4 regions of the Peribacillus sp. TH14 genome follow, and region 1 is predicted to be linked to each of the others. Evidence: riboswitches for the same ligand, from Rfam matches in the RefSeq annotation. Region 1 holds a riboswitch; each other region holds the start of a gene.
What was found. A riboswitch is a leader RNA that binds a small molecule or an ion and turns the genes downstream of it on or off. The one in region 1 is predicted to bind cyclic di-AMP.
Positions count from the first base shown of each region.

Region 2: another riboswitch for cyclic di-AMP. It lies ahead of JFU50_RS20870 (cation:dicarboxylate symporter family transporter); the one in region 1 lies ahead of JFU50_RS13930 (TrkH family potassium uptake protein).
Region 3: another riboswitch for cyclic di-AMP. It lies ahead of JFU50_RS08535 (cation:dicarboxylate symporter family transporter); the one in region 1 lies ahead of JFU50_RS13930 (TrkH family potassium uptake protein).
Region 4: another riboswitch for cyclic di-AMP. It lies ahead of JFU50_RS04925 (APC family permease); the one in region 1 lies ahead of JFU50_RS13930 (TrkH family potassium uptake protein).

Region 1 covers NZ_JAEKEK010000001.1:2,852,035-2,860,375, forward strand. Annotated here, with positions in the region: gene JFU50_RS13900 (PadR family transcriptional regulator) at 1-125, opposite strand, end outside; gene JFU50_RS13905 (class I SAM-dependent methyltransferase) at 295-909, shown strand; gene JFU50_RS13910 (class I SAM-dependent methyltransferase) at 1,041-1,745, shown strand; gene JFU50_RS13915 (STAS domain-containing protein) at 2,107-2,940, shown strand; gene JFU50_RS13920 (DUF2283 domain-containing protein) at 3,079-3,486, shown strand; gene JFU50_RS13925 (potassium channel family protein) at 3,569-4,225, opposite strand; gene JFU50_RS13930 (TrkH family potassium uptake protein) at 4,249-5,595, opposite strand; cyclic di-AMP (ydaO/yuaA leader) riboswitch at 5,938-6,080, opposite strand; gene JFU50_RS13935 (hypothetical protein) at 6,382-6,600, shown strand; gene JFU50_RS13940 (flavin monoamine oxidase family protein) at 7,503-8,341, opposite strand, start outside.
Region 2 covers NZ_JAEKEK010000001.1:4,268,657-4,276,997, forward strand. Annotated here, with positions in the region: gene JFU50_RS20850 (ABC transporter ATP-binding protein) at 1-678, shown strand, start outside; gene JFU50_RS20855 (DeoR/GlpR family DNA-binding transcription regulator) at 675-1,463, shown strand; gene JFU50_RS20860 (histidinol phosphate phosphatase domain-containing protein) at 1,457-2,464, shown strand; partial or broken gene JFU50_RS20865 (GyrI-like domain-containing protein) at 2,560-2,913, shown strand; gene JFU50_RS20870 (cation:dicarboxylate symporter family transporter) at 3,508-4,770, opposite strand; cyclic di-AMP (ydaO/yuaA leader) riboswitch at 4,938-5,085, opposite strand; gene JFU50_RS20875 (sigma-54 interaction domain-containing protein) at 6,624-7,991, shown strand.
Region 3 covers NZ_JAEKEK010000001.1:1,762,054-1,770,394, forward strand. Annotated here, with positions in the region: partial or broken gene JFU50_RS08530 (IS1182 family transposase) at 1-43, shown strand, start outside; gene JFU50_RS08535 (cation:dicarboxylate symporter family transporter) at 186-1,448, opposite strand; cyclic di-AMP (ydaO/yuaA leader) riboswitch at 1,621-1,768, opposite strand; gene JFU50_RS08540 (efflux RND transporter periplasmic adaptor subunit) at 1,979-3,238, opposite strand; gene JFU50_RS08545 (hypothetical protein) at 3,253-3,915, opposite strand; gene JFU50_RS08550 (TetR/AcrR family transcriptional regulator) at 4,577-5,455, opposite strand; gene JFU50_RS08555 (efflux RND transporter permease subunit) at 5,647-8,341, shown strand, end outside.
Region 4 covers NZ_JAEKEK010000001.1:980,568-988,908, forward strand. Annotated here, with positions in the region: gene JFU50_RS04925 (APC family permease) at 1-1,501, opposite strand, end outside; cyclic di-AMP (ydaO/yuaA leader) riboswitch at 1,653-1,796, opposite strand; gene JFU50_RS04930 (hypothetical protein) at 1,953-2,093, shown strand; gene JFU50_RS04935 (cytochrome P450) at 2,516-3,910, shown strand; gene JFU50_RS04940 (hypothetical protein) at 4,004-4,177, shown strand; partial or broken gene JFU50_RS31915 (YjcZ family sporulation protein) at 4,312-4,425, opposite strand; gene JFU50_RS04950 (amino acid permease) at 5,502-6,884, shown strand; gene JFU50_RS04955 (FadR/GntR family transcriptional regulator) at 7,313-7,990, shown strand; gene JFU50_RS04960 (CynX/NimT family MFS transporter) at 8,007-8,341, shown strand, end outside.

The DNA of each region.
Region 1 (8,341 bases):
TTTGAACTCACATATATCAATTTACTAATTTCATAACCATATTTATCGCCACTTTGCAGGAGTTTTAAAATCATCGTATCAACATGTCCGCGTAGTAGGTCAGAGGATAGTTTTCGTTGAACCAAATCCTCACCTCCTTTGGTATAACTTATAACATATTACTATGACAGTCAAGGTAATATTACTCTTTAGGTGTGGCCTTTTTTCTTAATTGTCCTTTATGCAATCATACTTGGAAGGAATTTATTATGATTTGTAGAAGTAGTGTTAAGAGATATCTGGGAGTGGTGAATGTTGAATAATTCTTGGAATAAAGTGATATATAAGATTTGGTCTCCAATTTATGACAAAGTTTTCAATTCAAATCTTTTTTTTAATGCCAGAAGAAGAGTATTTGATGAGATATCGTTTAATAGCAGAGACAAAGTTCTGTTTGTGGGCGTAGGAACGGGTGCTGACATAGAGTTAATCAAGCACTTTGACTTAGAGATAACAGCAATAGACCTTTCAAAGGATATGCTTAAAAAAGCAATGGAGAGATATAGAAATACCTCTATCACATTTTTAGAGATGGATGCACAAAATATGGAATTCAACAATGAATCGTTTGATTATATAGTTGGAAGTTTGGTCCTTTCAGTAGTGCCTGATGCAAATAAATGTTTTCAAGAAATGATTAGGGTTTTAAAACAAGATGGGAAAATAATTATATTCGATAAGTTTATCTCTAAAAATAAACAGCTATCTTTACCAAAGAAGCTTCTTAGACCTTTTATTAGGGTTTTAGGTACAGATATTGGCTTGCGGTTTGAAGACTTGTATCATAGACATGATAAAAATCTAAAAATCGTAGAAGATCAATCGATTATGATGAATGGAATGTATAGAAAGATAATAATTTGCAAATGAAGATGACGTGCCTTTCTAAGGAGTAGGAAACAATGATTAAGGGTCTTTATGAAGCAAGAACTTCAGGTGAATAATTTTTTTGAAATTCAGTACAATTAGTTGGAAGGATTTAATTGGAAAGAGGGGATATTTTGTCTGAAACGATTTATAACTATGAAGATTTATTAGAAATGCTGGACTCGTTATTGCGTGAACCAACTAAATTCTGGAATGATTTTTATGAAGATCGTGAAAAGGAGATTCCCTTTTTTGAAAACCTACCAGACGAGAATTTAGTTAATTATTTTGACAGAGAGTTACTTGGTTCAGGGGAGGTTCTTGAACTTGGATGTGGTCCTGGAAGGAATGCCATTTATTTTGCTCAAAAGGGCTGCTCAGTTGATGCTGTTGACGTTTCAAAAGAAGCTCTTGAATGGGGAAAAGAGTGGGCAACAGAAAAGAAAGTGAACATAAATTTTATTCAAAAAAACATTTTTGACTTAGATATTGAAGAAGGAAAATATGACACCGTCTATGATTCAGGTTGCTTTCATCATATTGCTCCACATAGAAGAATGAATTATATAGAAATGGTGAAAAAGGCGTTAAAGCCTAAGGGTTTCTATGCGATTACTTGTTTTGTTCAAGGAGGAATATTAGGTGGTGCAGATATTTCAGATTGGGAAGTATATAGATTAGGAAGTCTTAGAGGCGGGTTAGGTTTTACTGAGGAAAAACTAAGAACGATTTTTAAGGATTTTGAAGAGATAGAAATACGTAAAATGAAGGAATTTAAGCGGTCTAATGAAGTCTTTGGGGTCTCTGGTTTATGGACTGCTTTATTTAGGAAAAAGTAATTTTTGTGAACTATAGGGCGATGGCATTCAGATAATAATGAAGATCTCTGATGAGATTTTGTAGATAGTGTGGATGAACTTTATGATGAAAATAGTAAATTGAACTTTAAGGATCTGAGTGTAGATCCTTTTTTCTTTGTGAAAAATTCAATTTTGATAGAGGTTCCTTAAGATACCTTGAATATATTGGATTGCGAAAAAATTGTCGGTAAAAAACATAAATGTTAAACTATAATAACAATGAGGTTGTGGATATTGTTGGGAATATAGTGAGGACCTACCTCTATTGAAGTATACGAGGTAAATAGAAGCGAGTACTAGACTGCTATTTTTATAAAAAATTAAATAGGTGGAGAAATTTATGCATAGAAACCAAAAATTACATTCATTTCTATTAGACAAAGCAGCACAATTGACAGAGGAATGGTACGAAACCTTAAATAAAAATGATGTGATAGGCGTTTATAGCTCAGCTAATCCCGAAGTAATTAAAAAACTAAAGCTACAAAATAACGATTTTCACTTACATTTTTTTCAGGTGTTTATAGAAGAGGAATCAGAATTCTTTAGGCATTTTGATGAGTGGATTGAAGAAATCGCACAGGATGGGCAGCATTTAGAAACACCCATCTATTTTATATTAAGAGAATTTTTTCGAACGCAGGAGCAATATCTAGATTTTATTGAGCAATTTGTATCATTAAATGAAGGTCAATACTCGCAAAAGGAAATAAATTCATGGTATCGAATTGTTATCAAAGTGTTCAGTGAAGTTCTAGAGAGGTTTACTGAAGCTAATAATAGATATTCTAATGAAATAATGAAAGCTCAACAGGATACGATTAATGAATTAGGCTCTCCTGTCATATCACTAAACGATAACACCGCGTTACTTCCCCTTATTGGCGATATTGACACAATGAGAGGGATGTTCTTGCTTGAAAACACGTTACAAATATGTGCAGAAAAAAATGTTACTAGGCTTTTTATAGACTTATCAGGTGTTCATGCAATCGACAGTGTATCTGCTCAACAACTGTCAAAATTGATTGAATCCTTACATCTAATTGGGGTTGATACAACTCTTTCGGGACTTCGTCCAGACATAGCTATTACTGCTGTGCAACTTCAACTGCCTTTTGATAAAGTAACGATAAAATCCACTTTGGCCCAAGCGATTAATACAAATGAATAAACTATCTACGGGCTGGGACACAAGGCCATAAAGCTAAAAATGGTTTAACTGGGGGAATTCTTACTTAAATGGTAAGGAAGTATTAAAGAGATTTGGTTTTCAAGTAGAAGAGAAAAATAGATTGAGGACGGTGGACCATTGGATAAACAAGTAACATATGATAATGAAGCAGAAATGGGCTATATTTACTTGGCTGAACCATATAAATACAAAATTTCATATACGGATGAGCTCCCACAAAATAATGATATAATGTTAGATTTTTGTAACGACGTTCCGATCATCGGAATTGAATTAGCGGGAGCTACTGCGATAAAAATTAAACATCTTGTTGATACAGTACATATATTCAAAAAGGCAACTACTGCTGATAATGAGATTTTTTACTCTTTCAGATTGCATGATAAATCAGTAAAACAATCAGTTACTCATCCAGATACTGCGAAAATAGTGTTTCACTTTTCGGATGCTGACTGTTTAGATTTTATAGGGATTGATATTTATGACACAGATTCATACGATGAGGCATTCTTAATTGGCGGATAAGCCCAATCTTTTTTAGGTCATCTCGTACAGCGAAAGCCGGAACCAATGAAAGGGTAGCCTGCTCCTTGGTTAGGGACCTAGGTTATTCAATATTTGCAAACACGGCTAGGTCTTCTTTATTACCAACCACTAAAAGCATATCTTTTTCAAGGATATTCTGATCAGGTGATGGAGCTATGATAATTTCTCCATTACTCACGATGGCAATAACACTAATATTATATTTCGCACGTAAATCAAGCTCTCTGAGACTTTTTCCTGTCATGCTTATGGGTATAATGATTTCCTCGATATTGTATTCTTTTGAGAGTTCTATATAGTTCAGCATGTTGGGTGATAGGAGTTGATTAGCGACCCGTTCACCCATATCTCTTTCAGGGTAGATAACCCAGTCAGCACCAACTTTAGCGAGCACTTGACCGTGATGTTTATTTAGAGCTTTTGCTATTACCTTTTTCACTCCTAGTTCCTTTAAAAGCAATGTAGTTAAAATGCTTGACTGCATATCATTTCCGATGGCTACGATGACACAATCAAAATTACGGATTCCAATGGATTTTAGTGCCTCTTCTTCGGTAGTATCAGCCATAACTGCATGAGTTACACTTAATTCTGCATTCTCGACTCTTTCCTCGCTTACATCAATACCCAAGACTTCTTGTCCGGCTGTATATAATCTATGAGCTACACTCGTTCCGAATCTTCCTAAACCGATAACGGCATATTGTCGTTTTCCCATCTTTAACACTCCCTCATTAATGATTAACCAATCATGATTTTGCCTTTTGGACGGCGGAATGGATCTGGTTTACGTCTCATTGCGATAGCAAAAGCAAAAGTCAAAGGTCCAACCCGGCCCGCAAACATTGTGAAAATAATGAGCATCCGACCAATGGGGGATAATTCAGGGGTTAATCCCATTGAGAGACCCACGGTAGCAAATGCTGAAGTGGCTTCAAATAAAACCGTCAAGAAATCACTTCCGGTTTCTGTAATAGTCAGCAGAATGGTGATGGTTGAAACGATAAATATCCCGATGGAGGTAACGGATAATGCTTTAAATATCGTTTCATTCACAATACGGTGCCGAAACAATACCACATCTTCTTTTCCTTTAATCTGTGACCAAACCGTTCCAATCAGCGTCGCTAATGTGGTGGTTTTAATCCCACCGCCAGTCGATCCCGGTGAAGCCCCAACAAACATCAAGAAAATGATCAACAGCAATGTGGGTTGTGTTAAATCAGGGATATTCAATGTATTAGAACCTGCTGTCCTCGGAGTAACGGATTGAAACAAAGAAGCCAACGTTTTCCCCATGAAAGATAAAGGCTGCAATGTTTTGGCATTTCCAAATTCAAATATAAAGATTAAAATGGCCCCTCCAATTGTAAGGATTAAGCTAGCCATCAGTACAACCTTCGTATGTACAGACAAACGATGGGTATCACGGTATTCGTAAATTTCATTCATCACGATAAATCCTATACCGCCTAATGTGATCAGGGAAGCGACTGTAAGGGTTACGAAAGGATCTGATGCATAAGTAGTCAAGCTCCTAAACCCTCCCATTAAGTCAAAGCCCGCATTATTGAAATTGGAAATCGAATGAAAAAGGCCGTAATAGATTGCTCTGCCTATTGGCATGTCAAAAGAAAAGCGAATCGATAGTATAACGGCACCTGAAATTTCAATAATGGCAGTGTAAATTAAAATCCTTTTTACTAACTTAACTACACCTGCCATAGATAAATTATTTAAAGACTCCTGCAAGACTAACCGGCCTTTTAAAGAAATTCTTTTGCCTAATAAGAAAAAGAAAAGCGTCGCAAATGACATAAACCCCAAGCCGCCTATTTGAATGAGTGATAAAATGACCAACTCTCCAAATGTTGTAAAAGTGGTTCCCGTATCTACTACGACAAGCCCTGTTACACATGTAGCAGAGGTTGAGGTAAATAAAGCATTTAGAAAAGAAAGACCATTCCCATTTTCAGTGGAAATCGGCAGGGTTAATAAATAGGCTCCAACAAGTATCAGGAAGGCAAAGCCAAGTACAAGAATTTTTGGCGGATCTAACAAATCTTTTGCTTTTATCAAATTGATCATCCTTACCCTGTTAATGAATTAGCAACCTACTAACAAACGTAATATATCCACAGATAACCAACCATTATCCAGTGATAGGGTTAGTATTTCGCTCGTACTGCATTCCATTCGTCATCCATCTAGATAAACAATCAATAGACCAAGTTCCTTTTGCTATACATGCGCCCATTCTGCACAAGCCCTTTTATTTGTGAAAAAAGGTATTCATTATCCTTAATCAAGCTTAGGTAATTCTCTTTGGAAATCCTTTTTTAAAGCATAATAAAAAGACCTACATAACATCTGGCTGCTATTTTGTTACAGAAAAGCAAACAAAAAAGCCCCTGAAATAGGCGGTCTTATGACCTCCTTCGCTTTAGCCGACGAAGTTAGCTGACGGGTAGGATGGCGAAAGAGCTGATCTCATCCTTTCTGCAAGGCAGAATTAACCCCAAATGATTGGTTCCTCCGTAATCAATTTACTTGAGTTTAGGCCGAAATGCATTAAATTGATAAACGTATTCTACTCCCATCATTTACTAGTTGTAAACCCCTAAATTGTAAAAAAAATTTGCTAGAACAAAACAGAAAATTTACGTTTTTTTTACATATTAAAAACTTATTGACAAAAATTAGTTGGGACATTATGATAGGTTCGATAAATTTGAAAAATAACATCCAGTAATTTTATGTTTCTAATAAATAAATATATGGTATTTCCTTTTGGAATTAGATACAGAAAATCTCAAAGTTTATTGAATTCGTATTTTGAAATTTTAATACATTATATAAAAAAGGCGGGCAAGTATGGAGAAGACGTTTAATAGATATGTTGTTAACGCTACAGGTAAAGGTGGACAGACGTATTTAACTCAATGCCAGGATAAAGATGCACTAAGGAAATGGATAGCCGATCATGAGGATCAAATAATAATGAATGAGTTAAGGATAACAGATAAGAAAAAGAATCCATTGATAAATTTTTTTTCAAAGGTAATTTCATCTGAATCCATAGGTCCTTATTAACTGGATCATGCAAATAATTGAACATTAAAAGATAGTAGAGGGTCAAGCATATTGAATAATAATTCACTCATTATGTCCTTTTGCAGTATTTCAACTATTTAAATTCCTGCGTTAATCAGGCAATCTGAAGCTTAACATCCATATTGCGTTATATTTTCAAACTCATTTATATTGAATGAGTTTTTTTTGTGTATATTAAATATTGGGATGGAAATATTCAAAAAAGCTTAAAAGATTTGGATGTAATAGAGAATGTGATATCGAAAATGGATCTAAAGGAAATGAGTAAAAAATCATGGAAGATTACCTTGATCCATAAGATATAAGGCATAACTTTTTCCTCATCAGTTTTCGATATTATGAGGAAGTTAGAGTATATGTCATATGGGAGTGTATATTCTCACAAACCATTTACAAATTTTAAAGAAGAGAAGTAATAAAAAGGATTTATAGATTCATTGGCTTATGTAAATATGCAACGTGGGAAACATTATCCACTAGTGACTAACGGGAAAGAATTTACAAAGATAAAAGCATTTTCGATTACTCTGCTAATAAAGAAGAAGTTAAAGGTAGTGTGTCATTGGCAAATTATGCATTAGCGAACAATGAGTCGTAAGGAAATTGGAAATCAGATCCAGTCGGGGCGGGGGAAACCTCGCCCTGGATTATTCTCTAAGACATGTGGTAATCACTAGGGCGACAATACTTTTACTTAATATACATTTTTTAGATAGTTTGTCGCTTGGAAGTTATTGACTTTTTGCTCGTTTACTCCAATAATAGTCTTAAATACATCTTTATCCAATGACCTAAATGGTAATAAACTTAGGACTCTATGAAATTTTTTAGGAAACATGTGAAGTCTCCATGTAAACATCTGATTTACCTTTTTTTCTGTTTTATTTTGGCAAGTCATTCACTTCGTATGCAACCCGTATTCCAGATTCAATCGCCCCTTGCATCCAAGCGTGAGTAAGAGTAGTATGTTCACCGGCAAAGTGCACTCTTCCTTCAGGTGTAGGGATATAAGGATACAACTCGGTTTCCTGACCCGGTTCAAAAGCAGCGAAACCTCCAGAAGAATACTCATTATCGACCCAACTAAAGGAAGTTCCTGATACAAACTCAGAATAGACTTGGTCTCCATAAATTTCAGCTAAGTTCTTTAAAGCATATTGAATGCGCTCTTCGTTTGATAGACCGTTCCATATTAAAGCCTCATCCGCCCATGTATAGCTTGCCAAAACCACAGCAGGACCTTTTGTACCAATCCCTTGACTTGGGTAATAAGTGAATCGAATCGGAAGGTCAGTTATGGATTTACCACCATATTGGTGGTGCCTTTCCCAAAACCTGCTTTTAAACTGGATTCCGATTTTTGTTGCGCTCATATAGTTCAGTTCACGAATTGCTCTCCGTTTATAATAGGAAAAAGAATGGTATGGTTCAACTTTCACAAATTGTAACACTGAAAAGGGAATAGTTATGATGGCAAGATCACCAGTTATGGTGGAATCCTCTAGGGTGTGCGGGTGGGTGGAATGGATGGTTACACGGTTGTTATGTTGGACAATTTTCGTCATCCTTTGATAGAACATAATGACATCTTTTAATTGTGGAAGAAATGCCCTTGGAAGCAGATCCATACCACCGGTTATCTCATAGTAACGATTTGCTCCAAAGGACGCCGCTTCTCGCAAAACTTCAACAAATGACATCCCCATATATGCTTCGTAGT
Region 2 (8,341 bases), 1.4 Mb from region 1:
GTGGGAGAGCTAGTAGGGAAAATGTTAAACCTCGTTGGTTTACAAGAGAAGAAAGAGGCGTATCCGCATGAACTTTCCGGTGGTCAGCAGCAACGTGTCGCGCTTGCTCGTTCTCTCGTTGTTCGTCCGAAAGTATTGTTACTTGATGAACCGTTAAGTGCGCTTGATGCACAAATTCGTAAACATCTACAAGTCGAACTTCGAGCGATTCAACGTGAACTGGATATGACGATGATTCTTGTTACACATGACCAAGAAGAAGCGATGTCTGTTTCCGATCGTATTTTCGTCATGAATAATGGAAAGATTGCACAAGAAGGAACACCATCTGAAATCTACACGCATCCTAAAACCGAATTTGTTGCCAATTTTATAGGACGATACAATGTTTTTTCAAAAGAGCAGATAGGAAAATTAATTGGAAAAAATGTAGCGTTATCCGCAGATAAATATGCGATACGTCCAGAATCTATTCATTTACAAGCTCAGGTCTCCTCTTACAAATTAAGCGCAATTGCTGGCGATTCTATTATGAATGGAAATGTGATCCGTACAACTTTTCATGCGGACAATAAGCAATTTACGACTGAACAATTGCATCATCGTGCCTCTGCATTTGAAAAAGGTATGGAATATCAATTATTCGTAGAACCAGAGGATGTAATCGCCTTATCATGAATCAATTAAAGGAAGAACGCCATCGTTTAATTATTCAATGGGTGAATGAGGAGAAACGCGTATCAGTTGCAAAAATGGCAAAGAAGTTTTCTGTTACACCAGAAACGATTCGTCGAGACTTGACCGAGTTAGAAGAACTGGAGCAGATAACTCGAGTGCATGGAGGAGCAGTTCTATATACAACATTAGAAAAAGAACAAGCTTACTTACGGAAGCTTGATATCAATCGTGCAGAAAAAGAACAAATTGCATTCGAAGCGATATCACGTATTGAAGATGGTGATACGATTGGCATCGATGTTGGAACGACAACATTTCATATTGCCGATTTAATTCAAAATGTTCAAAATTTAACTGTTGTGACAAATTCAATTGCAGCAGCAGATCGCTTTAACCAAGCGATTGAAGAGAAGCGTGTGACGGGCAAGGTTATTTTGTTAGGTGGATTTACGAACCCTGCGCAATCCTCTGTCTCGGGTGCAATGACGCTAGAATGGTTAAGTCATATGCATATGGATAAAGCGTTTATATCCTGCGGTGGAATTGTTGGAGATACAATCTATGATTATGATTTAGATGAGTCACTCGTTTCAGCTAAAATGATGGCAAGAAGCAAGAAGAATATTTTACTTGTAGATTCATCAAAAATAGGTATTCCGTCTTTCTTTTCATTTGGTGATGCGAGCCATTTTGATGAAGTCATTAGTAATCAGCCTTGTCCGAAGGAATGGAAAGAATGGTATAAACGTTGGATTATCGCAAAAAGGAGTGGATCAGAATGTTAATCGATTATCATGTACATCTAGAAGAAGGCCCGTATTCGTTTAATTGGCTTGAACGTACGGCAAAAGCCCTTGGACATTTTCAGCCAAACGAAGTGCAAGAATACGGCTCGAAAGAAAAAATTGAGTATCAAGTGAATCAGTTGCAAAAGCGACTGAATGGTGGTTGTTACGGCGAAGAGTGGCTTGATTTATATTTAAAAAAAGCGAAACAAATCGGATTGAAAGAAGTAGGTATTGTCGATCATTTGTATCGTTTTAAAGAAACAAAAAATTATTTTGAAAAGGCGTTAAATCTTGATCCGAGCGATTCAATTGGTGTATTACAATCGTATTGGATAAAAAATGTCATGACAGAAAAAATGGATGAGTTCGTTGAAGCGATTGTAGCAGCAAAAAAACGCTGGGAAAAAGAAGGTGTCTCATTAAAGTTAGGAATTGAAGCGGATTATTTTGTCGGGCAAGAAGAGGAACTAGAAGCACTCTTAGAAGGAAAACCGTGGGACTATGTGATTGGTTCTATTCATTATATGGATGGCTGGGGATTTGATAACCCACAAACCGCATCTCACTTTGAAGAATATGATTTAGAAGAGCTGTACACTCGTTTTTATGAAACAGTTGAAAAAATGATCCGTTCAAACATGTTTGATTTTGTTGCACATTTAGATAATTTAAAAGTATTTAATTTCAAAGTAAACAATGAATCTTTTAATCAAAAATGGTATGAACGCATTGCTGTCGCACTAAAGGAAACGAATACCGCCACAGAGGTGAATGCGGGTTTATACTATCGCTATCCGGCCAAAGATATGTGCCCATCCATTGATTTTCTAACGACAATTGTTAACGAAGGTATTCCGATTACCCTTTCTTCAGATTCACACTATCCAGATGATCTGGGAAAATATGTTGCAGAGAACAAGAAAATGTTGCAGCAATTAGGTGCCTCACATCTAGCAACCTTCCATCAAAGAGAAAGAAACTTAGTGCAGATCCGGTAAAATGGGTCTTTTTTTGCCGCCCCCTGGAGCGAGATGCACGAATTTTGCACACGCCGAATGGGTGAAGATCCAGCGACTTCAGCTACAAATTGCAACAAAAACTATCGAATGTCAGCCCATTAGGACTGCTTAGTGTATCTGCGAACTTTTCCGAAGGCAGGTTGGAGGAAAAAGGGGAGCTTGATCATTATATAGGCGTAGCCTCAACGAGGGAGTGCCCAGATAACTTAACACTGCTTGAAGTTGATGCATATATATGGGCGGTATTCGAAGCAGTCGGACCTTTTCCTGAAACACTGCAAAATGTATGGGGACGTATTTATTCCGAATGGTTTCAATCCTCTAACTATGAACAAATAGAAGGTCCAGAAATCCTTTGGAACGAAAAAAAAGATGTAACCTCACCAACATTTAGAAGTGAAATATGGATTCCTGTTTTGAAAAAGTAAGCATAGGCGAAAGATTTATGCGAAGAGCTGTTTCGACAGCTCTTATTTTTTTACTCAACTACCAGTTACTTTACTTCAATAATGGCTAAGGTAATCTTTTTTATTATGGAACTATCGGGGCAGGTTAGCATTCCTGTAGATAGCTATTTTTTGATTTTGAAAAAAATAGAGCTCCTCAGTAAGATATGAGTGTAGATACCATTCTAACTCAAAACCTTAAGGAGGAAGCCCTGATATGAAGTTTAAAATGCAAGACAAACAAAATCACCTAATACTTAATGAGCAAGGCAAGTATTAGTCCTGTGAGGAAGAAACAATATCACTCTCATCTCATCCATTTAAAGAAAAGGTTTCCTTTACGATAATACCTTTATTGAATTTTTTCATACGAGATTAACGAAGGAAGTAAAGCCTTAAAAGAAAGTAAATGGTAATTGAACATCTGGCAATCTGGCATTTTCATGTTTAAGACTTCTGACTGAGACAAAATGAAAGTCACTAAATTTGGAAGCAGGAAGGAATGATCTGACGTGAAGGTAAACAGAAAACTACACCAAAAAAATCCAGAGTGACACACTACTCTGGATTTTAATATTAAGATACTTGTTCTAGATTTTTATTATTGGCAGGAGGGTGGAATTGACCTTCCCATTTAGAAATAACGATTGCTGCAAGTGCATTACCTACAACATTCACTGCCGTACGACCCATATCAAGAATACGGTCAATACCAGCAATAAATGCTAAGCCTTCAATTGGAATACCGACGGTGCCTAGTGTTGCCAAAAGGACGACGAAGGAGACACCTGGTACACCTGCAATTCCTTTAGATGTAATCATCAACACTAGCATTAAGGTAATTTGCTGCATGATGCTCAAATCAATTCCATACATTTGAGCAATGAAAATGGCTGCTAATGCTTGATATAACGTAGAACCATCAAGGTTGAAAGAGTAGCCTGTCGGAATTACGAATGATGCAATATGTTTTGGACATCCGGCCTTCTCCATTTTTTCCATGATTTTTGGGAGGACGGATTCCGAACTAGCTGTTGAAAATGCTAAAATTAACTCTTCTTTTAGAAGCTTAATCAATTTAAAAATACCAAACCCTACTACTTTAGCAATAATTCCAAGAACGACAAGTACAAAGAAAAGCATTGTTCCATATACTGAAAGCGCTAACTTACCTAAAGGAATTAATGACGCCAAACCGAATTTAGAGATTGTTACCCCTATTAGTGCAAATACACCGACTGGAGCGAATTTCATAATCAAGTTGGTTAAGTAGAACATCCCTTCTGCCGTACCTTGGAAGAATCGAAATACCGGTTTACCTTTTTCTCCAATTGCGGCAATACTAACGCCAAATAATACAGAGAAGAAAATAATGGCTAGCATATCGCCTTCTACCATCGCTTTAATCGGATTCGATGGTACGATGTGAACAATTGTATCTACAAAAGATTCATGCTGCTTAGTTTCTGCTGTATCTACATAACTGGATATATCTGTTTGTTCAAGCTGGTTCATGTTTATACCAGCGCCCGGCTGAAGTAAATTAGCGGAAACCAGACCAACAAGAATTGCTATTTGCGTTACTACCACAAAGTATAAAAGTGATTTGGCACCAATTTTACCTACTGATTTCAAATCGCCTACCCCTGCAACGGCAACAATCAGACTTGAAACAATGATTGGTACAACAATCATTTTAATCATGCGTAAGAACATATCTCCCAATGGTTGTAAATAGCCTTGGGCAGTCTCATTACCATAAAAAATGGCACCAACAATAATCCCTAGAATTAATCCAATGAATATTTGGCTAGCTAAACTTAATTTAATTTTCTTCATTTACTTTCCTCACATTCCATAAGTTCTTTGATGTAAAAACATTTTGTCTCGTAAGGGATACAAGTTATTAAATAGAAAGAAAGTGAATTTTATTTTTTGAAAATTCTGTCTTTATACCGAAAGAAAAGACACTTCATTTGTCGATTCCTATTGGCGTGACTATTCATACATGTTCCCTTTAGACTCTGACGAGGTTAGCTGTCGGGTTAGGAATTGGAAACACAAATACCCTATCATCTCTGAATTCACCCCTAGCGGAAAATATCAGCAAAATGGTTTCCCCGTTCTATTAATAAGATTAAGAGAACCAACTTATAATAAAAATATTAATCTGTAAATATTTATTATAGGATTTAGGGGCACGCCATCTTTCTCTACGATTATAAAAATTTATCCTCTTTTTTAGAGTGGGCTCATTGAAAATACGATGATTCAAATGATATTAATACATGAGACATTTAAAATCTTTTTAAAATCGCAAGTTTGATATAAAGTTTGGTAATCTTTGAGATATGTGTGTGGTGTAAATCCCCATTTACGCTTCCTCTTTTACCAATTTCATCCTCCTTTTTTAATCTATGTAGTTCTATTCAGTGATTATAAAATACTTCCTTTCTTCCTTATTTTTAAGGGATGAATCAATAATGTAACATTAAAATGAAGCGCTTACAATAATTATTTAAAGAAAATTCGGGAATATAAGACTTTTTTCGACATTTTTCGATATTTTTCGATAATTTCCATACTGAGCACACACCACCATTATTGTTCTCAATATAAACACTTAATTATTTTTATATATCGGATAGTTCCTACATTTTTCAAGGTAAACTTGATTGATTTTCAGCCATAACAGTTCCCTTTTTTCATTTTTTTCTTCTATCGTGTAATTTAGACTTACAGTGTGTTAAAGTTTATTCCTTGGAAAATACCCGATGATTTTGTGATAGTGGTAGAAAATGGCATACCAATTGGTCAATTGAAGCTTACAATACGACAGTCAGAGGCAATGAGATTGGTTATGTAAATCTATTATCTAAATCTATTATCTAATTCCTGAAAAACGTCGAGCTGATTTAGGGAGGAATATACATGAGTATGCTCTAAAGTTTTTTCAAAACAAGGGAGTGACTGAGTATCATCTTCGACACTTAAACATTACCCAAAGTCGCTTTCAGCCTAATAGAATTACGTTTGAGGCTAAATTAAAAAAGGTCCATTTTGTTGGTTCAAAAAGAGTGGTATAGTGTGTATCAGGCTCTCAGGAGATTGTTGTTAACCTATCTGATGAGGAGCAAATGGATTATCTAGGTGAGAGTATTTGCTTGAGTGCTAGAAAAGACTTGGTAAAAATACTTTAATATGTCGGTAAGCTCTGTTAAGAGGAACCTTTACAGAGCTTTTTTCTATTCAAGTATCGGGACAGCAGCGTAAACTTTCATTTATGAGAGAAAGCAGAGGATAACCACGAAAAAAAGAATAGTTTTTTACCATTATCCTTTTTTTGGCTTATTACTCTGTTTCAAATACTAAATAGGTCTTTTGATTATTTACGTATGTGATCTCATTTTCCAAACCTATTTGACAAACATATTAGAGTATGGCTTCCCTAAAATATAAACTGGAAGGATTAAAGTCTTTTAGTATACTTATTTATTTTTCGGAAATGGCATACTCAGATCGTTATAATCCGATTGATTACGCTAGTGAGGGTATAAAATATCTCCATCGATTTCTTTTTAATGAACACTTTATTTCGCAGTCTTTTTTGAAACATTTTCACTTCGTAAATATGTATTGAATATAATGCGTGGTATTATATGGTAAAGGATTCTAGGTAAAGGAGACTTATGATGAAGACTGGACAATTCTCCAATAATAAACTATTAGATATGGTATTTGAAAGTACATATTATGGAATTGTAATTGTCGATAGTAATGGGAAAATTCAATATATTAGCAATAAATATTGTGAATTTTTAAATGTTGAACGCGACTCAGTGATTGGTGAACATGTGACGAATATAATTGAAAATACAAGGCTACACCTAGTAGTGCAAATAGGTAAATCGGAAATCGCTGATATACATTTTCTTCGTGGTGATTTTGTTATCGCTAATCGCATTCCTATCATCGAAAATGAGGAAATAATTGGTGCGATTGGGACAATAATGTTTCGTGATCTTGATGACTGGAATAAAATGAATAGCCACATTAAGGAGATACTGACAAAACATAATTTTTACAGAAATGAAAGTGATGTTACAAATGGAGTAAAGTATTCCTTACACAATTTAATTGGCAATTCACAAAAAATACAACAGTTAAAAGAACGTGTGAAAAGGGTGGCTAGAGGTGATATCTCTGTACTAATTAGAGGAGAAAGCGGTACAGGCAAGGAAATAATAGCACATAGCATTCATCAGTTAAGTGGGAGAAGCGACAAACCACTAGTGAAAATAAATTGTAGTTCAATTCCGGAACACTTGTTAGAATCTGAACTTTTCGGGTATGAAGATGGTGCCTTTACAGGGGCAAAAAAGGGAGGTAAAATTGGAAAGTTTCAATTTGCTGATGGTGGAACTGTTTTCCTTGACGAAATTGGTGATATGCCTCAGCAAATGCAAGTCAAGTTATTAAGGGTCCTTCAGGAGAAAGAATTTGAGCCTGTAGGTTCGCTTTACCCAAAAAAACTTAATGTTCGAGTGATTGCTGCAACAAATCGCCCTTTAGAAAAATTGGTTGAAGAAAAGCTATTTCGTGAAGACCTATTTTATAGAATTAATGCTGTCCAATTATTTGTTCCTCCTTTAAGTGATAGAATCGAAGATATCTCTTTACTTGTAGATTATTTTTTAAAAAAAGTCACAGCCCGAATAGGAAAACGAGTAACCTCTATACACCCTGAGGTGCTTTCATTAATAGAGCAATATAACTGGCCAGGGAATGTCAGAGAACTAGAGAATGTGATTGATGCAGGTGTTCACCTATCAAATGACGAGGTAATGGGAAAAGATGCTTTACCTGATTATCTAAAACGTCATAAGGTGAATAGGAAAGAAGTAAGTTTAAAGGATAGTGTAGAGGAAACAGAAAAGAAGACAATAGAAAGAGCGTTAAGGAGGTTTAAGTTTGATAAAAAACGGGTTGCGGAAGCTCTTGGAATAGGAAATTCTACCCTTTACGATAAAATTAAAAAATATCAAATTTCTGACCAATAAATATAAATCCGGGATTTCAGAATGCATTCCGAAATCCCGGATTTATATTATAATTTCCGTATTAGTGTAGATATAGTTCACATTAAAGGAGAAAAAAGGCTATAGAACAGATTAATTATTATATAAATTATGAAAACTGAAGAATAAAAAATCAACTGATCTAACTTAAGTTGATTTTTTTTATTTATTTTCTGAAAAATCGGAAAATAAACATTTGGATATTCCTCGATAAATAAGAAAAGTAAGTCAGTATAGGGTTTTTCCGTTTTGGAATGAATCTTGCAACCAAAATTAGAAGAAAGGAGGAAAGAAATTGGGCCTTGTTTAGAAAGATTGAGAATTATTTTGAA
Region 3 (8,341 bases), 1.1 Mb from region 1:
GAAGATAGCCAATTGGACATGGCAAGGTCCAAGAATGGCTTAATAAAGTGGGCTCGTAGAGGCCCAATCTCTTATTCTTGAGCAAAATTCAAAGGGAATTTCAAAAGGGGTCCGGAATTAAAACATTCCGAACCCCTTTTGTCTACAAACTGACCAGAGTGACATATCACTCTGGTTTTTTTATATTAAGAAACTTGTTCTAGTTTTTCATTATTGGCAGGAGGGTTGAATTGACCTTCCCATTTTGAGATAACGATTGCTGCAAGTGAATTACCAATAACGTTTACTACTGTACGGCCCATATCAAGAATACGGTCAATACCAGCAATAAATGCTAAACCTTCAATTGGAATACCAACTGTTCCTAATGTCGCTAAAAGAACTACGAAAGATACACCAGGTACACCTGCAATCCCCTTAGATGTGATCATTAACACTAACATTAGTGTAATTTGTTCATAAGCGCTTAAATCAATCCCATACATTTGAGCGATGAAGATAGCTGCTAACGCTTGATATAATGTAGAACCATCAAGGTTAAAAGAGTATCCTGTCGGAATAACAAACGTAGCAATATGCTTCGGACATCCCGCTTTCTCCATTTTTTCCATGATTCTCGGAAGAACTGCCTCTGAACTTGCTGTCGAGAACGCAAGAATTAATTCCTCTTTTAGAAGCTTAATCAACGTAAAGATATTGAACCCTACAAATTTTGCAATAAGACCCAGAACGACAATTACAAAGAAAATCATTGTTCCGTATACAGAAAGCGCTAACTTACCTAATGGAATTAAAGATTCCAAACCGAACTTGGAGATGGTCACACCGATTAGTGCAAATACCCCGATAGGAGCAAATTTCATGACCATATTAGTTAAGTAGAACATTCCTTCTGCTGCACCTTGGAAGAAACGGAATACAGGTTTACCTTTTTCACCGATAGCCGCAATACTAAGTCCAAACAAAACAGAGAAGAAAATGATTGCTAGCATATCGCCTTCTACCATAGCTTTAATTGGATTGGATGGCACAATGTGAACAATTGTATCCACAAAAGATTCATGCTGCTTAGTTTCTGCTGTATCAACATAGGTAGAAATATCAGTTTGTTCTAGATTGTTCATATTTACACCAGCACCAGGCTGGATAATATTCGCGGAAACTAGACCAACAGCAATCGCTATCATTGTTACCACCACAAAGTATGAAAGTGATTTAGCTCCTAGTTTACCTACTGCTTTTAAATCACCTACACCCGCAACTGCAACGATAAGACTTGACACAATGATTGGTACTACAATCATTTTAATCATTCGTAGGAAAATGTCTCCGAATGGTTGTAAAAAGTTTTGGGCTGTCGCATTACCATAAAAAATGGCACCAACAATAATCCCTAGAATTAAACCAATAAAAATTTGGCTAGCTAAACTTAATTTAAATTTCTTCATTTACTTTCCTCACCTTCCATAAAGTCTTTAAAGCAAAAACATTTTGTCTCGGTAAGGGAAACAAGATACTAATAGAAAGAAAGTAATTTTTCTTTTATTGAAAAACTCTATCTTTACGCCGAAAAAAAAGACACTTCATGTGTCGATTTCCTATAGGCGTGAATATTCACACATGTTCCCTTAAAGACGCTGACGAGGTTAGCTGTCGGGTTAGGAATTGGAAACACAAAAGCCCTTTCATTTCTGAATTCACCCCTAGCGAAAAAAATCCGCAAAAATGGGTCCCCCGTTCTTGTAATAAGATTAAGCGAATACTTAATAATAAAATATTATACTAAAAATGTTATTCTGTAAATATTTTTTCTTGTCCCTTTAAGAAAAAACCTTTGCAAATGTCTGAATATTCTGTATTAGTGACTATTTTACCTATAATAACACATTCTCTATTTTGCTTAATTTTGTTATATGGATATATAAATAACAATAAAACTGATTGATATATCCCCTCTCTCGAATAATGAAAAAATGGATTATTTTTCTAACATACCCAGTAATATATACCTCACCTTTTCCCGAGTGGTGAATTTTTTATAACTAGCAGATTTCACCTTCTCAAACTGAATTGGAGTAACAAAATAAGAATGATTTTTCACAATCCTATTCGGTTCTATTAGAATAACATCACCTACCGCCGGTCCCTTTATGAGTTCTTGCTTTCCTTCTGCTTTAAGCCCTTTTGTAATATAGTGTTTATCCACATAGCCTTTTTTAGTCAATTTGTAGACATGCGGCTGTTTTTTATGATGTACTGCCTCTACAGGGATAGAGGGTACACCCGCTTTCTCATTGGTTATTACAGTAAGATTGACTTTTGACCCTACCAACAAAGGTTTAGTTTCTTCATCTCCTGGCTCAATCAATGCCTGAAATGGAAATCTGTTATCTTTTTTTAGTGATGGCTCCTCTTCTGGATAAGAATGTATACGACCTATTGTTCCGTTCAACGCCTTTTTTAAATCAGGGGAACTTGCCTTTATAGTCATGCCCACTTCAGCTTTTTTCATCTCCTCTTCAGAGAAATCCCCTTCAATTGCCACATTTGTTGAAACAATGGATATAATGGGATTATTCAGGTTTTTATTGATATTTTTTACAACACCATCAGCCTCACTCGCCGTCTCAACCGCGACTTTTTGCTCCTCAATTGAACTTAATTGAGCATCCAGCATAACAACCTTTTCTTCCAAGCGGTTTTTTTCAAGTTCCAGCTTGTACATTTCTTGCTCAATATTACTTTCAATCAAGTCTGAAGAGGTAGTTGTTATATCAATATTTAAGCTCTTTTCTATCGAATTATCGATTACTGCTTTATTAGAATTACTTGTCAAACTTCCTTGATAAGCTTTCAACTTATCAATGTAATCATTAATCCCCACCATTTCACCCTCAGCGGCAGTTTTTTCCGCTTCTAGATTTCCTTTGAGAGCATCAAGTTCGGGTGTAGTATATTCAAACAACGAAGATCCAGCCGTTACCTCATCTCCCTCTTTTACAAGGAATTTCTGAAAATCATTTTTCTTGGTATCGAAATAGATATCATACTCTTCTACAGGTTTAACTACCCCTTTTGTTTGAATAGTATCCGTAATTGTATCTTTTTTTACCTTTGTCCAGTTTTCGACAAAAACAGTTCGTTCTACTTTGCTTTCTTTCTTTTCAATAAGGTAAAAGTTAACGGTTATTAACGCAGCCGATGCCACTGATACGGCTGCAATTTTCCATTTTTTCATTGTTTTCACCCACCTTATACAAATACGCCCACTTGGATGTACGCTAAAAAGGCTTTAACAAACCACGTGGCCAGATAGAATAGAACAATCATTAAAAGCACCAAATAATTATTCCGTTCTGAAAATTCCTTTAAATAGAAATATTGCAGAGCAATAATCAGAAATTGAAAAATGGTGATTTCACTGAAAAAGTGAATAAAGTAATCACTTCTGAGAAAGTACTGACTGATAACTCCCAATGAAAAAGGATTTGCATCGTTTCCGATATCCATTAATACTAATATAGGGATTAGAAACACCTTTTCTAATAATTGCAAACCAAGAATAATCATTTGAACGATTACTAATTTTATGTATGGGATATCTATAACAATCCAAAAGAATAGAGATGATAAAAATAAGTATATGGTAGGGTAAAATAGACCTGCTATTATATTGCCGCCTACTATCAACAACTTTCCCATTTCAAATTCACTAGAATCCATCTTCATAATTTCTTTGGAAAACGATTCCGATCCAACGCCAAAATATCCTTCCACAGCAAAAACTATGAAACTAAGAAAATATAATAATAGTAATTTCCATCCAAGTCGTGTGACTGCTTCTGCATTTTGCAGCTGATAACGACTCCTATGAGGCTCTAAAATGCCCTTTAACAATCTGACCTGGTACACCATATGTGTTCCTCCTGCAATAAATGAAATATCACTCTATATTTTATCTTATTTTGGAAACAATTGCAGAAATAAGGAATGAATAAAACAAAAAAAACACATTAATATTAAATAATACTTTGTCTCCCTAATTTGAAGTTAATATAGAAAGATGATGCATAAAGACGTTGATTCGCATTGGCGATTTGCTATAATTCCCTCCATACTTATCTACCTCAAGCGGCACTTTTGTTTCAATACAGATGCCCCGCCTTCACATTCTTCAACCCTGACTGAGTTAGGATTTTCAGATTAGGAAAGCTTGAATTTGAGTCGATGGCACGCCAAAAAAACCAGCGCCTAGACTGACCATGGGGAAATGCATTAAACTGCGCCTATAAAACTCTTCTGGACCAAAACCATCATAGTCTTCCCTACATCAATCGACGAAACTTGCCATTTAATTAAGCTTCTAGACTTCTTTCAAACTTATCATTTCCATAATAATTAACTTTCCTTTTTCCTTTTCTGACCTCAACCTCATATAAAAAGTTACCTTCTTCCTACTCTTTCCTAATCATCAATTTTGAAATTTAATCATAATCATGTGAAGAAATTTATATAGGAGTTATTTAGAAAAAGGTTTAAATAAAAGAAGAGGCAGTATGCCTCTTCAGAAAAATCTTTAATTTTTTGTCAAATAATCCTTCATTAAAATGATAAGCTTAGAACACATGGTATTTCGTTTTTCGTTTTTTTCTAAAAATAATAAAAGTCCTTCTAATATTATGCCATTTGGTCTAACTTTAGAGAACTCCTCTTGAATTGCTTTTAACGCTTCAACATTTTTACTTGTCTCTAACCCCTCTTCTTTATGCTTTCCTACTTCCAATACCTGGCGAATGATTGAACTAATTTCCTCTTTAGGGCTCACTTTTTGTATGGAACATTCAATTAAAGGGAATTCTTTCAATAAAGGATCGTCCGTTTTATGTAGACCTTTTATAATGGAATCCATCCGATTTAAAATGAAGATAGGCAGCCTCTCCACTTCAAATGAATGTCTGTTTCTGAATAAAATTCCGATATAACCTTTAAAAAGTGCGTCTAACATAATAGTACAATCTGGCAAGAAGTTTGTCGGTATTTCTGGATACAATTCTACTATTTTACGTTTGAACCAAACTAAGCCCTCTTCATGGATATAGTGTAAAAACCTATCTAGCTCTTTACTGATATGAACCATTTGTTCCTGCATCATCATTCGAATCAAGTTGGTATTTCCTGTCACGTGCTCTATTTGTACAATGATTTGCATCAAAAATTTCTCTTTACTGGATAAAGAATCATCTAACTCGATATCAAGCAACGAGTCCGTTAATGCACCATAATAATATTTGAAAATTGAAACAAGCAACTCTTCCTTCGATTTAAAATAATTATAAAAGGATCCCTTGGCTATCCCACACTTTTCAGTAATTTCCTGAACGGAAGTAGCATGATAACCTTTCTCTGCGAAAATCTCTACGGACTTATCTATAATTATTTTATGCTTTTCATTCATCAAATTCATCCTATCTCTTAAATATTGTCCTCTATATGACCAGCGAGTCATTTCTTCCACATTGTATCTCAAAACCCTTGAAATCACAACGTTACACCAACTGAATATTATTTATTGCATTCATAATCCATATACTATATATTTGAGTTTATGACCGACTAGTCACAATATAAAGTATGGAGGGTATAAGTTTGAATTCAATCATTAAATTTTCTTTGAAAAACAAACTGGCAATCTGGTTGCTGACAATTATCATCGTTGCAGCAGGTCTATATTCCGGTTTAAACATGAAGCAAGAGACCATTCCAAACATCTCTACTCCTTTAATAAGCATTTCCACGGTATACCCTGGTGCTGCACCTGAAGAAGTAGCCAATAAACTTACAGATCAAATTGAACAAAAAGTCACAAACTTATCAGGAGTTGAATTAGTTAGTTCTTCTTCTATGGCTAATGTTTCTTCAATCCAATTACAATATGACTATGATACGGATATGGACGATGCTGTAAAAGAAGTGAAAGAAGCATTAGAGAAATTAGAACTACCTGAGGGGGTGGATAGCCCCAGCGTATCTAAACTAGAGCTAAACGCTTTTCCTGTTGTAGCACTCAGTATAACAGATAAAGATTCGGATTTACCTGCCCTAACAAAAAATGTCGAAGAGGTGTTAGTCCCTAAACTTGAAGGAATTGACGGAGTGACTTCCGTAACAATTTCAGGACAACAGGTAAATGAGGGTAGCCTTGCATTCAATCAAGAAAAGATGGCTCAATACGGGCTAGATGAAGAGACCGTAAAAAAAGTCATCCAAGCTGCTAATGTAACAATGCCACTTGGTCTATATAACTTTGATGATAAAGAAAAAACAATTGTTGTTGATGGAAACATCTCCACTTTAAAAGACTTAAAAAACATAAAAATACCTTTAACAGGCGGTTCTAACACAAAGGCACCAACTCAAACAGCACCGGGAACCAATCAAGTATCACCTGAACAAGCACCTTATGCAACAGTTCCTCAACTACAAAGTGTCAAATTATCAGACATTGCTGATGTGAAAATCACCGGTAAGGCTGAGACTATATCAAGAACAAACGGTAGTGAATCAATCGGGATTCAAGTAACCCGATCGCCGGATGCCGATACAGTTGCAATCGTAGACGAAGTGCAAGACCAAGTTTCGAATTTTAAAGATGAATTTAAAGGCGTAAGCGTACATACTACGCTTGATCAAGCCAAACCGATTAAAGATTCTGTCGAAACCATGATTAGCAAGGCCATTTTCGGCTGTCTGTTTGCCGTCATAGTGATCATGCTTTTCCTAAGAAACTTTAAAACGACCCTAATATCCGTCATCTCGATTCCATTATCTTTGTTGGCAGCCCTTTTGGTGCTCAAACAATTGGACATCTCATTAAATGTTATGACATTGGGAGCCATGACAGTTGCTATTGGCCGAGTCGTCGATGACTCAATTGTCGTAATTGAAAATATTTATCGAAGAATGGCATTAAAAGGCGAGCAATTAAAAGGCGGCGAATTAATACGTTCCGCTACTAAGGAAATGTTCATCCCTATCCTTTCATCAACTATCGTTACTGTAGCCGTTTACCTGCCGTTAGCAAGCGTTACAGGACCTGTTGGCGAACTATTCATGCCATTCGCTTTTACAATGGTGTTTGCATTAGTCGCATCATTAATAATTGCCATCACTCTTGTACCGGCCATGGCAGACTCATTATTTAAAAACGGCCTTTCTGAAAAAGAATTGAAATCACATGAAGAAAAGCCAAGCAAGCTATCTGGATTCTACCGTAAAGCACTGAATTGGTCATTAAGCCATAAGTTGATCACATTCGGTACAGCAATAGTATTATTAGTCGGTAGCTTATTCCTCATTCCAAGCATCGGTGTCAGCTTCATGCCTGCGGATGAAGAGAAGCAGATCATCGTTACTTATACCCCAGCACCTGGCGAATTAAAAGAGGATATTGAAAAGGAAACGGAAAAAGTAGAAAAGTACCTAATGGATAAAGATGATGTGAAGACAGTCCAATACACACTAGGTGAAAACATGATGAGTGGCATGATGGGCGGCTCTAGTAACTCAGCCCTCTTCTATGTACTTTATGATGAAGACACCGAAAACTTCGGGGAAAAGAAAGAAAAGATCATAAAACATTTAACCAATCTTGACTCTCCTGGAACGTGGAAGCAACAAGAATTCACTTCCACATCAAGCAACGAAACGACCCTTTATGTCTATGGAAATACACAAAAAGACATTGAACCGGTAATCGATGATATTCAAAACATCATGAAGAAAAATAAAGAATTGAAAGATGTCGACACAAGTCTTTCCGATGCATATGAGCAATACACACTCGTGACAGACCAGAAGAAACTTAGTGAACTTGGATTAACAGCCGCCCAAGTTGGCATGTCCATTGCAAATTCAAACAAAAATGATGCTCTAACTACAATTAAGAAAGATGGAGAAGAAGTCAAAGTATATGTAGAGACAGAAGAAAAGACATTCAAAGATAAAAAAGATCTCGAGAATACGAAAATCACTTCTCCAATGGGAATGGAAATTCCTTTAAAAGAGCTTGTTAAAATCGAGGAAGGCAAGGCATCCGATACTATAAGCCGTCGCGATGGAAAAATTTACGCGGACGTTTCTGCAACAATCAAATCGGATGATGTTGCAGCAGTAACATCAGAGGTACAAAAGGAAGTTGAAAAATTAGACCTTCCAGCAAGTGTCACTGTAGACTATGGTGGAGTAACCGAAGATATCCAAGAATCATTCACTCAACTTGGAATCGCTATGTTGGCAGCCATCGCTATCGTTTACTTTGTCCTTGTCGTTACTTTCCATGGCG
Region 4 (8,341 bases), 1.9 Mb from region 1:
GATGTGCTGAAAGAGATTTAGCATAATTTAAGGAGTTCTCAACCACATGCGTTATACCAGCCACAGGTACAATAATAATATTCCCTTCTATTGGTAATATAGGCTCACAAGTTGTAATCCTAAGTTGGTCACCAACTGCTTCATAATGCTTTCTAATTCGATGAAAAATAACAATGATGATAGGTAAAAAAATCAAAACAGGCCAAACCTGAGTAAATTTGGTTAAAAAGAATATCATCGTGACGATAAAGCTAATAATGGCACCAATTGAATTAATGGTTAATTTCATCATCCATCCTTTTGGCTTTTCGCGAATCCATTTAACAATCATCCCGGACTGAGACAACGTAAATGGAATAAATACCCCTACCGCATAAAGTGGAATAAGATTTTCTGTATGTCCTCCAAATGCGATTATTAAGATGATTGATGCAAGTCCTAGTATGATAATTCCATTGGAATATCCTAATCGGTCTCCTCTAATTGTAAACGCCCTTGGTATGAATTTATCCTTTGCAAGATTTACCGCAAGCAAAGGGAAAGCAGAATAGCCAGTGTTGGCAGCAAGAATTAATATTAATGCTGTCGTTCCTTGGATAAAGAAATACATAAAGTTGCGTCCAAATATCTCTTCAGCAATTTGTGAAACAACAGTTACCTCTGCGCTAGGAACAATGCTTAAATAATAGGCTAAGAATACAATACCCGTAAATAACACAGCAAGTAAGGAACCCATTGCTATTAATGTTTTTGCAGCATTATTAGGCGCTGGATTTTTAAAGTTTGGAATCGCATTGGAAATCGCTTCAACTCCTGTTAATGCAGAGCTACCTGATGCAAAAGCTCTTAGAAGTATAAATAAACTGATCCCTGCTACTGGTGTTCCGATTGATGCATGTAAGTCAGGGGAAACTTCACCAGTCAAAATTTTGTATACACCTACACCAATCAGAATGAATAACGCTAAAACGAAAAGATACACTGGATAGGCTAATACGGAAGCCGACTCTGTTACCCCTCTTAGGTTAAGGATGGTAAGAAGAATTACAAAAATTATAGCAATAACGACATTATATGAATGTAGGCTGGGAAAAGCAGATGTGATGGCATCTGTACCCGCAGAAACACTTACAGCCACAGTTAGGATATAGTCGACTAACAAAGATCCTCCAGCTATCAGCCCAGGATTTACACCCAAATTGTTTTTTGAAACCACGTATGCTCCCCCGCCATGAGGATAAGCAAAGATAATTTGTCTATAGGACAAGATTAAAGCCATTAACAGAATCAATACACCAATGGCGATAGGAATGGAATACCAAAATGCTGCGGCACCCACTGTAATTAAAACAATTAAAATTTGTTCCGGGCCATATGCAACGGAAGACAAAGCATCAGAAGATAATATGGCCAAAGCTTTTGTTTTGTTAAGCTTTTGGTCACCTAATGCAGTAGATTTTAGAGGCCGGCCTATTAAGAACCTCTTTATAGAAGATAACACTAGAAATCACCGCCATTTTTCAAATTAAGTTTATTTTGCCCAGTTATATGAAAAAAACTTTACGAAAAAAACAAGAATAAAATAGAAAAATGCCCACAAGTCATAGTTAAATAGACCTGCAGACATCATTTTTTTGTCTCACAAGCTCCACCTTCCTTCTCATATAACGCTTACGAGGTTAGCTGTCGGATTCGGACCTTTGAGTAGCCCTACCTAGAAAGGATTCACCCCTTGGATTGTAAAACAATCCTAATAACGGTTCCCCCGTACCATAAGGTTTCAGCGATTTAGAAATATGAAACTGTTGATATCATACTCCCGTGATTCGGAAAAGTAAATGAAAAATTTGCAAACAAAAAGAATAATTTTTTCTTAGAGAGGTTATGTTGTTAACGAATACTTCATTAGTGATTAAGACGCATGGTACCAAGAAAGGATAGAAGAGAATTACATGCCAAAAAAAAATGATAACCCAATAATATCTGATGAATTTTTAGATCAAGTGGTTAAAGAAATTAACGAACAATATGGTGGTCCTACAATGGAAAAAAATGATCCGCACCAAAATAGAGATAGGGAAGAACGAAGCTGAATACATCTCTTATTTATTAACAAAAGGAAATTTCTTTCTGAATATCCCAAAAAAAAACTCTGGATTCCTCTCACCCAGAGTTTTTTCACACTAGACACCTTTAATTCCTCACCTGTTTATTACCAGTAAATTAGGAACTACCATTTGTACTTCTCTCCTCTTTGTGGTTTCTTATCAGCTCAAAATACGCTCTCACGATTTGTAATTTTTCTATACTCAACTTATAGAGAAAACTTTATTTTTAGTTGAGTACGAATGGAAATCTAGTAATCTCCCCTCACCCTTTAGGACTCGTATATTCATTATGATTAACTAATTAAAAATTATGTGCTCTTTCTTTTAACAACTTGTCCAAACCAATATAGCTTATTCTCATAGAATGATTACAAGAAATTATTATTACCGAAAGGAGAGAAAGAACATTGAGTGAAACTGATGAAGTTTTATATGATACTCCAATGGTCCCAAATGGAAAACTAATTTCTGGCCATACAAAGGAGTTTCAAAAAGATGTACTTGGCTTTCTTACCCGTTTATCAAAAGAATATGGAGACGTTGCAAAATTTCGTTTTGGACCTTTCCAAAATGTTTACCTCATTTCAAATCCGGATTTAATAAAGCAGATACTTGTAACGAAACAAAAATCCTTCGTCAAATCAAAGGACAGCAATGCTATAAAACCACTCGTTGGTGATGGACTTCTTACTAGCGAAAAAGACGTTCACATGCGCCAGAGAAGGCTTATTCAACCCTCTTTCAAAAAGTCCCATATTAGCAATTATGCCCAGGATATGATTGATATAACAATGGACTATATTTCAACTTGGGAAAATGAGAAAGAACGGATTATTACGAAAGATATGATGAATATCGCCCTTGGGATAATAAGCAGGACCATGTTCAGCATGGATTTCAAAGATGGGTATGATGTGGTCGGAGAACCGATGGAAGCAGCCTTGAAAATTTCCGTCAAAAGGATGAGAACACTTCTTCAATTACCCTTATGGGTTCCAACTAAAAGCAACCGTGAATATAAAAATGCGATACAAAGACTTGATAAAGTGATTTATAGCATTATCGAAAAACGTAGGGAAGATGCAGAAAGACATGAAGATATGCTTGGAATTTTAATGGAGGCTCGAGATGATGAGGACGGCTTAGGTATGTCAAACCAGCAAGTACGCGATGAACTAATGACCATCTTCATTGCCGGTCACGAAACGACGGCAAATACGCTTTCCTGGGCCATATACTTTCTTTCACAGAATCCAGAAGTGGAAACTAAACTTTTCAATGAAATAGATAGAGTAATAGGCAACCGTACTCCTACGCCTGACGATTTCATGAAATTAACATACACACAAAATATTATCAGGGAATCACTTCGCATATACCCGCCAGTCTATATCATTTCACGGGAAGTGGAGGAGAATGTGAAAATAGGGGGGTATCATTTTAAAAAAGGCGATATGTTTTTGCTAAGTCCATATGTGGTGCAGCACAAGCCGGAGTATTTTGATAATCCAGATTCTTTTATTCCTGAGAGATTTGAAAACAACTATTTGAAAACTTTACCTACGTATGCTTACTTTCCGTTTAGCGGGGGACCAAGAGTTTGTATTGGTAATTATTTTTCATTGATGGAAGCTGTGCTTGTCCTAGCGTGTATTGCTCAACGATATAGAATTAGGCTAGCACCGGACCATCATGAAGTAAAACCAATTACAACACTTACACTCAGACCAAAGCGTGGATTGCGCATGATAGTAGAAGAAAGAAATGAAGAAGGGTTCCACCCTGGAGCTTCTGAAATTTAAATGAATATAAAATGGATTACATGAACAAAACTTTCGTTTTTAAGAGCCGGACCTATTTTGGTGGACATCTGAATTACAAAAGGAGGGATGAAAATGTATATGCTTCATTCACACAAGATGGGTACCATCCACACTGAAATGCACTATCTAGGGATGGCTTCACAGGTATTTGCCGGTTATTTAGAATTTCTACAGGATAGTGAACAGGTGCAGGACACCGATTACCTACATCCACTTTCTTTCTCCACGTTATGTGAGAGTGAATAGAATAGCCTCACAGTTCTTTTTAATAATTATAGAAGAAACCGACCCTATTAAGGTCGGCTTTTTTTATTTTTTTAGCAGTAGCCGCCATATCCTTGAACCGGGGCATATCCACCGTCGTATCCACCACCGTATCCACCACCACAAAAGCTAGCTCCAACAATTATTAACAATATAAACAAAACAACTATAAAGGCGAAACCTCCACCAAATCCAAATCCGCCGTCACAACTTGACTCACAACCTGACATATAGAAACATCTCCTTATTTGTTTTTATAGAAGAACTTAAATGGGTTAGTTCATCTTATGCACTAGTCAGGAAAATGACAGCAATAATACAATTTAACTTTTTTTGGTCTTATAATTGGTTATTTCATGATCTTCACTGAATATTGAATAGGATGAAAATTATTTTGTATCAGCTTTATATATATTTTAAAGTCTCACTTATATAGTGTATATTTTCAGATGATTAACCGCACTTTAAGAAAAGATTGAAGGTGATAGCATGGCCAAAATGCTTCCAGTTTTATTAATTTTTTTAGGTACGTATTTACTTATTATGGTCATTGACAACTTACAGGGTTTGAATATGTTCCAATCTCTCTATAACATTAAACAATATTTTACAGTCGCTCGTGGAGAAGATTACTTTCTCCTCTTTTCATTCATTTTTTTCTTTCTATTTTTGAGTATCTTCACAGCCAAAAAAAAAACCAACAGCCTCCCTCTTCATGAAACTGTTGGTTTTATTTTTTGCTTTATATATGCTGTAATCAATAATAGAATGGGGACTCCTATAAACAAAGGTAGATGCAGCAAGTAGGGAACAATTTTGAGTCCTTCATCTATATGAGCCTGATAGCTAGGGGCAATCAAAGGAGATAAGAAGAATTCCATTATCGAAATTATAAAGAGCAATGAACCCGAATTCCTCATATTTGGATTTGGGTTCTTTGTTTACAAAGATGAACTTATATGAACGGGAATCTAGATATAAGTATTTTCAGTAGTTCCTCACAACATTTATTTCCTAAAAAATAACCTCCTTAAAAGTGAGTATTCTAATACAAAAATAAATTAACTTTAACAAATGACATTTTAATAAGAATAAGTATCAAAATATGTTTAAATAATATCCACAATTCATTCTCTCGTGTTAAAGATATAATTTTTCTGTTCCCCTACATAAATTGACATTATTCTGAATTATGATATATTAATATAGTTACTTTAGTACACAAAAGCGTTTAATCACAGAAGAGTCCTTTGATTTTTATTAAAATAATATTTTATTAAAATAACGGAAGAAAGGCATGAATAACATGGAAAAGACTCATCATGATTTACAAAGGGGCTTATTGCCAAGACATGTCCAGTTTATTGCGTTAGCAGGAATGATAGGAACAGGGATCTTTAAGGGGAGCTCAGATACATTAAATATGGCTGGTCCAAGTGTTGTGATAGCCTATTTAATAGGGGGCCTATTGTTATTTATTGTAATGGCAGCTTTAGGAGAAATGGCAACCGTTTTTCCCAATTTGAACGTACAACATCTTATAAATAAAGCTTTTGGGTTTCAATTATCCTTTATTGTAGGATGGCTCTATTGGTTTAACTGGATTATCGTGATCATTGTAGAAATAGTGGCAGCCGGAAGCTTTTTACAATACTGGTTTCCTTCTGTACCATTATGGCTACTAAGTATACTATGTGCGTCAGTAGTAATAGGAATAAATTTGTTTCAAGTAAAATACTATGGAGAACTCGAGTTTTGGTTTGCAGGTATTAAAATAATAACTTTAATTGCTTTTATTATTTTAGGAGCTTTGATTCTGATAGGAATTTTCCCTAGTTCCGCTTCATTTTCTAATTATACGGAACATGGTGGCTTTTTCCCCCAAGGAATTGGAGGCATGTTAAGTGCACTTTTAGTTGTAATGTTTTCATATGGGGGTGCTGAATTAATTGGTGTGGCTGTCACAGAAACCAAAGACAGTCAGCGAGTTATACCAAAAATCATTAAAGGAACAGTATGGCGGGTAATCCTTTTTTACGTCTTGCCAATTCTTATTATTTGCGGAGTAATACCTTGGAACCAAGTAAGTACTGAAGAGAGTCCTTTCGTTCAGGTTTTCAGCTTAACAGGACTTCCAGGAGCTGCTGATATTATGAATTTCGTTCTTTTAACTGCTGTCTTATCAGCTGCAAATTCAGGTATATACGCTACATCAAGAACATTGTTTACTCTTTCTCAGAACAGAGAAGCCCCTAAGGTATTTATAAAAACAACCAAAAAAGGTATCCCACTTAATGGAATATTTTTAACTACATTATGTATATTATTTGGTGTGTTTTTATCCTATTTGACTCCCGATCTGATATTAAGCTATCTAATGGCTATCCCTGGCTTTACAGTTTTATTATTATGGATCAGTATATGTTCTGCCCAATTGAAGCTCCGTAAACAATACACTGACGAACCAGGTTTCCGGGTAAAATGGTACCCATATACAACTATATTTGCGATCATAGCTTTAAGCTTTATTTTTATTGCTTTTATCTTTAATAAACAAAATATAATTGGTACCACTGTATGTCTTGTAACTGTAGCAGTATTTATCCTGCTCTCTTTTTTAGTCAAACAAAAAAATCAGCTAAGAAATAGACATACTTCTTTTGAATTACAATTAAGTCTGGGAATTTAATTCCCAGACTTTTTTATAATTCCTTATTTGTTTTAACATAAAGTACCTTATAAGAAATGAAGCCCTGAAATTTTTGATTTCAGGGCTTTTTTCTCCAATATTAAAGACTTTCTGTACAATTGAGAAAGTTCTTTTGCAATAATCCAGACTGTATTATTCGAGCCTTTTCATTTACCGGCATACGAAATTCAGCCCAGTAATGGGGGACAAGAGAAAAAACACCCCATGTCTCGTATAAGTTATGAACATTAAATAGGAAATGTTTTTTCTTATAGGAAATTGTGTCCATTATACAGCCAAGGTGGAAAATTGGATGGGGAAGGAAGTTTTGAATACCCGTACTTTAACATTATTCTTGTTTATATTTCAACATACATATGTTAAAATAACCAATGAACCAATCATCCTACAAATTTGAGGTGTATATATTGACCATATCTAAAACAAATCGTTTATCACTTGTAGAACAAGTTGTTTCCCAAATTGAATCGTTAATCGAATCTGGCGAATGGAAGATTGGAAATCAGATTCCTCCTGAAATGGATTTGATAAAACAGTTCGATGTGAGTAGAAATACATTAAGAGAAGCTGTACGATCACTTGTTTATGCAGGTCTTTTAGTAACAAAACAAGGAAAGGGAACGTTCGTCAAGTCATCAAGTGCCCTGGGAGTTGCATTTCAAAGAAGGATCCAGCAGTCAAGTTTATTAGAGACGTTAGAGGTTCGTCATGCACTTGAAAGAGAAGGAGCACAATTAGCTGCACTAAGACGTGACCAAGAAGATATAGAACAGATGAGAATTCATATAGAAGCATGTCGTAAGGCTGCTGAAGCAAAGGATAGTAAGGCTTACGAAGAAGCTGATATTCAGTTACATAAATCAATTATGGGTTCATCACATAATGATTTATTGATTGATTTGTACGAACATATGGAAGATTCTTTGCATGCTTCCATCCATCAGATAGCTGAGATGAGTTCAGGTGCGAACTTTCATTTGAACATTCATTGTAACCTTGTAGATGCCATCATCGAACAAGATGTAAATCGGGCAATTGAAACAGTGAATGAATACATTACACAATTCAAAAAATCTTTAGTCTAAGTACGGAGGACAAATTATGGGTATTCATCAAGCGGCAAATCAACTAGAACAAACAAAAATAGATCTTAAACCTAGAATTGGACTACTTATTATCGGGATCATTCTGATTGGGGCCAACCTAAGAGCTCCTTTAACTTCTGTAGGACCTCTGGTAACTTCGATTCGGGATAATTTGGGAATATCCAATACACTATCAGGTTCATTAACAACATTGCCTTTACTTGCTTTTGCACTCTTATCTCCATTTGCACCTAAGTTAGCTCGACGTTTTGGAATGGAGCTTACCCTATTCATTTCCTTAATCTTATTAACGATTGGGATTGGGATACGATCTATTGGCGGAGTGACGAC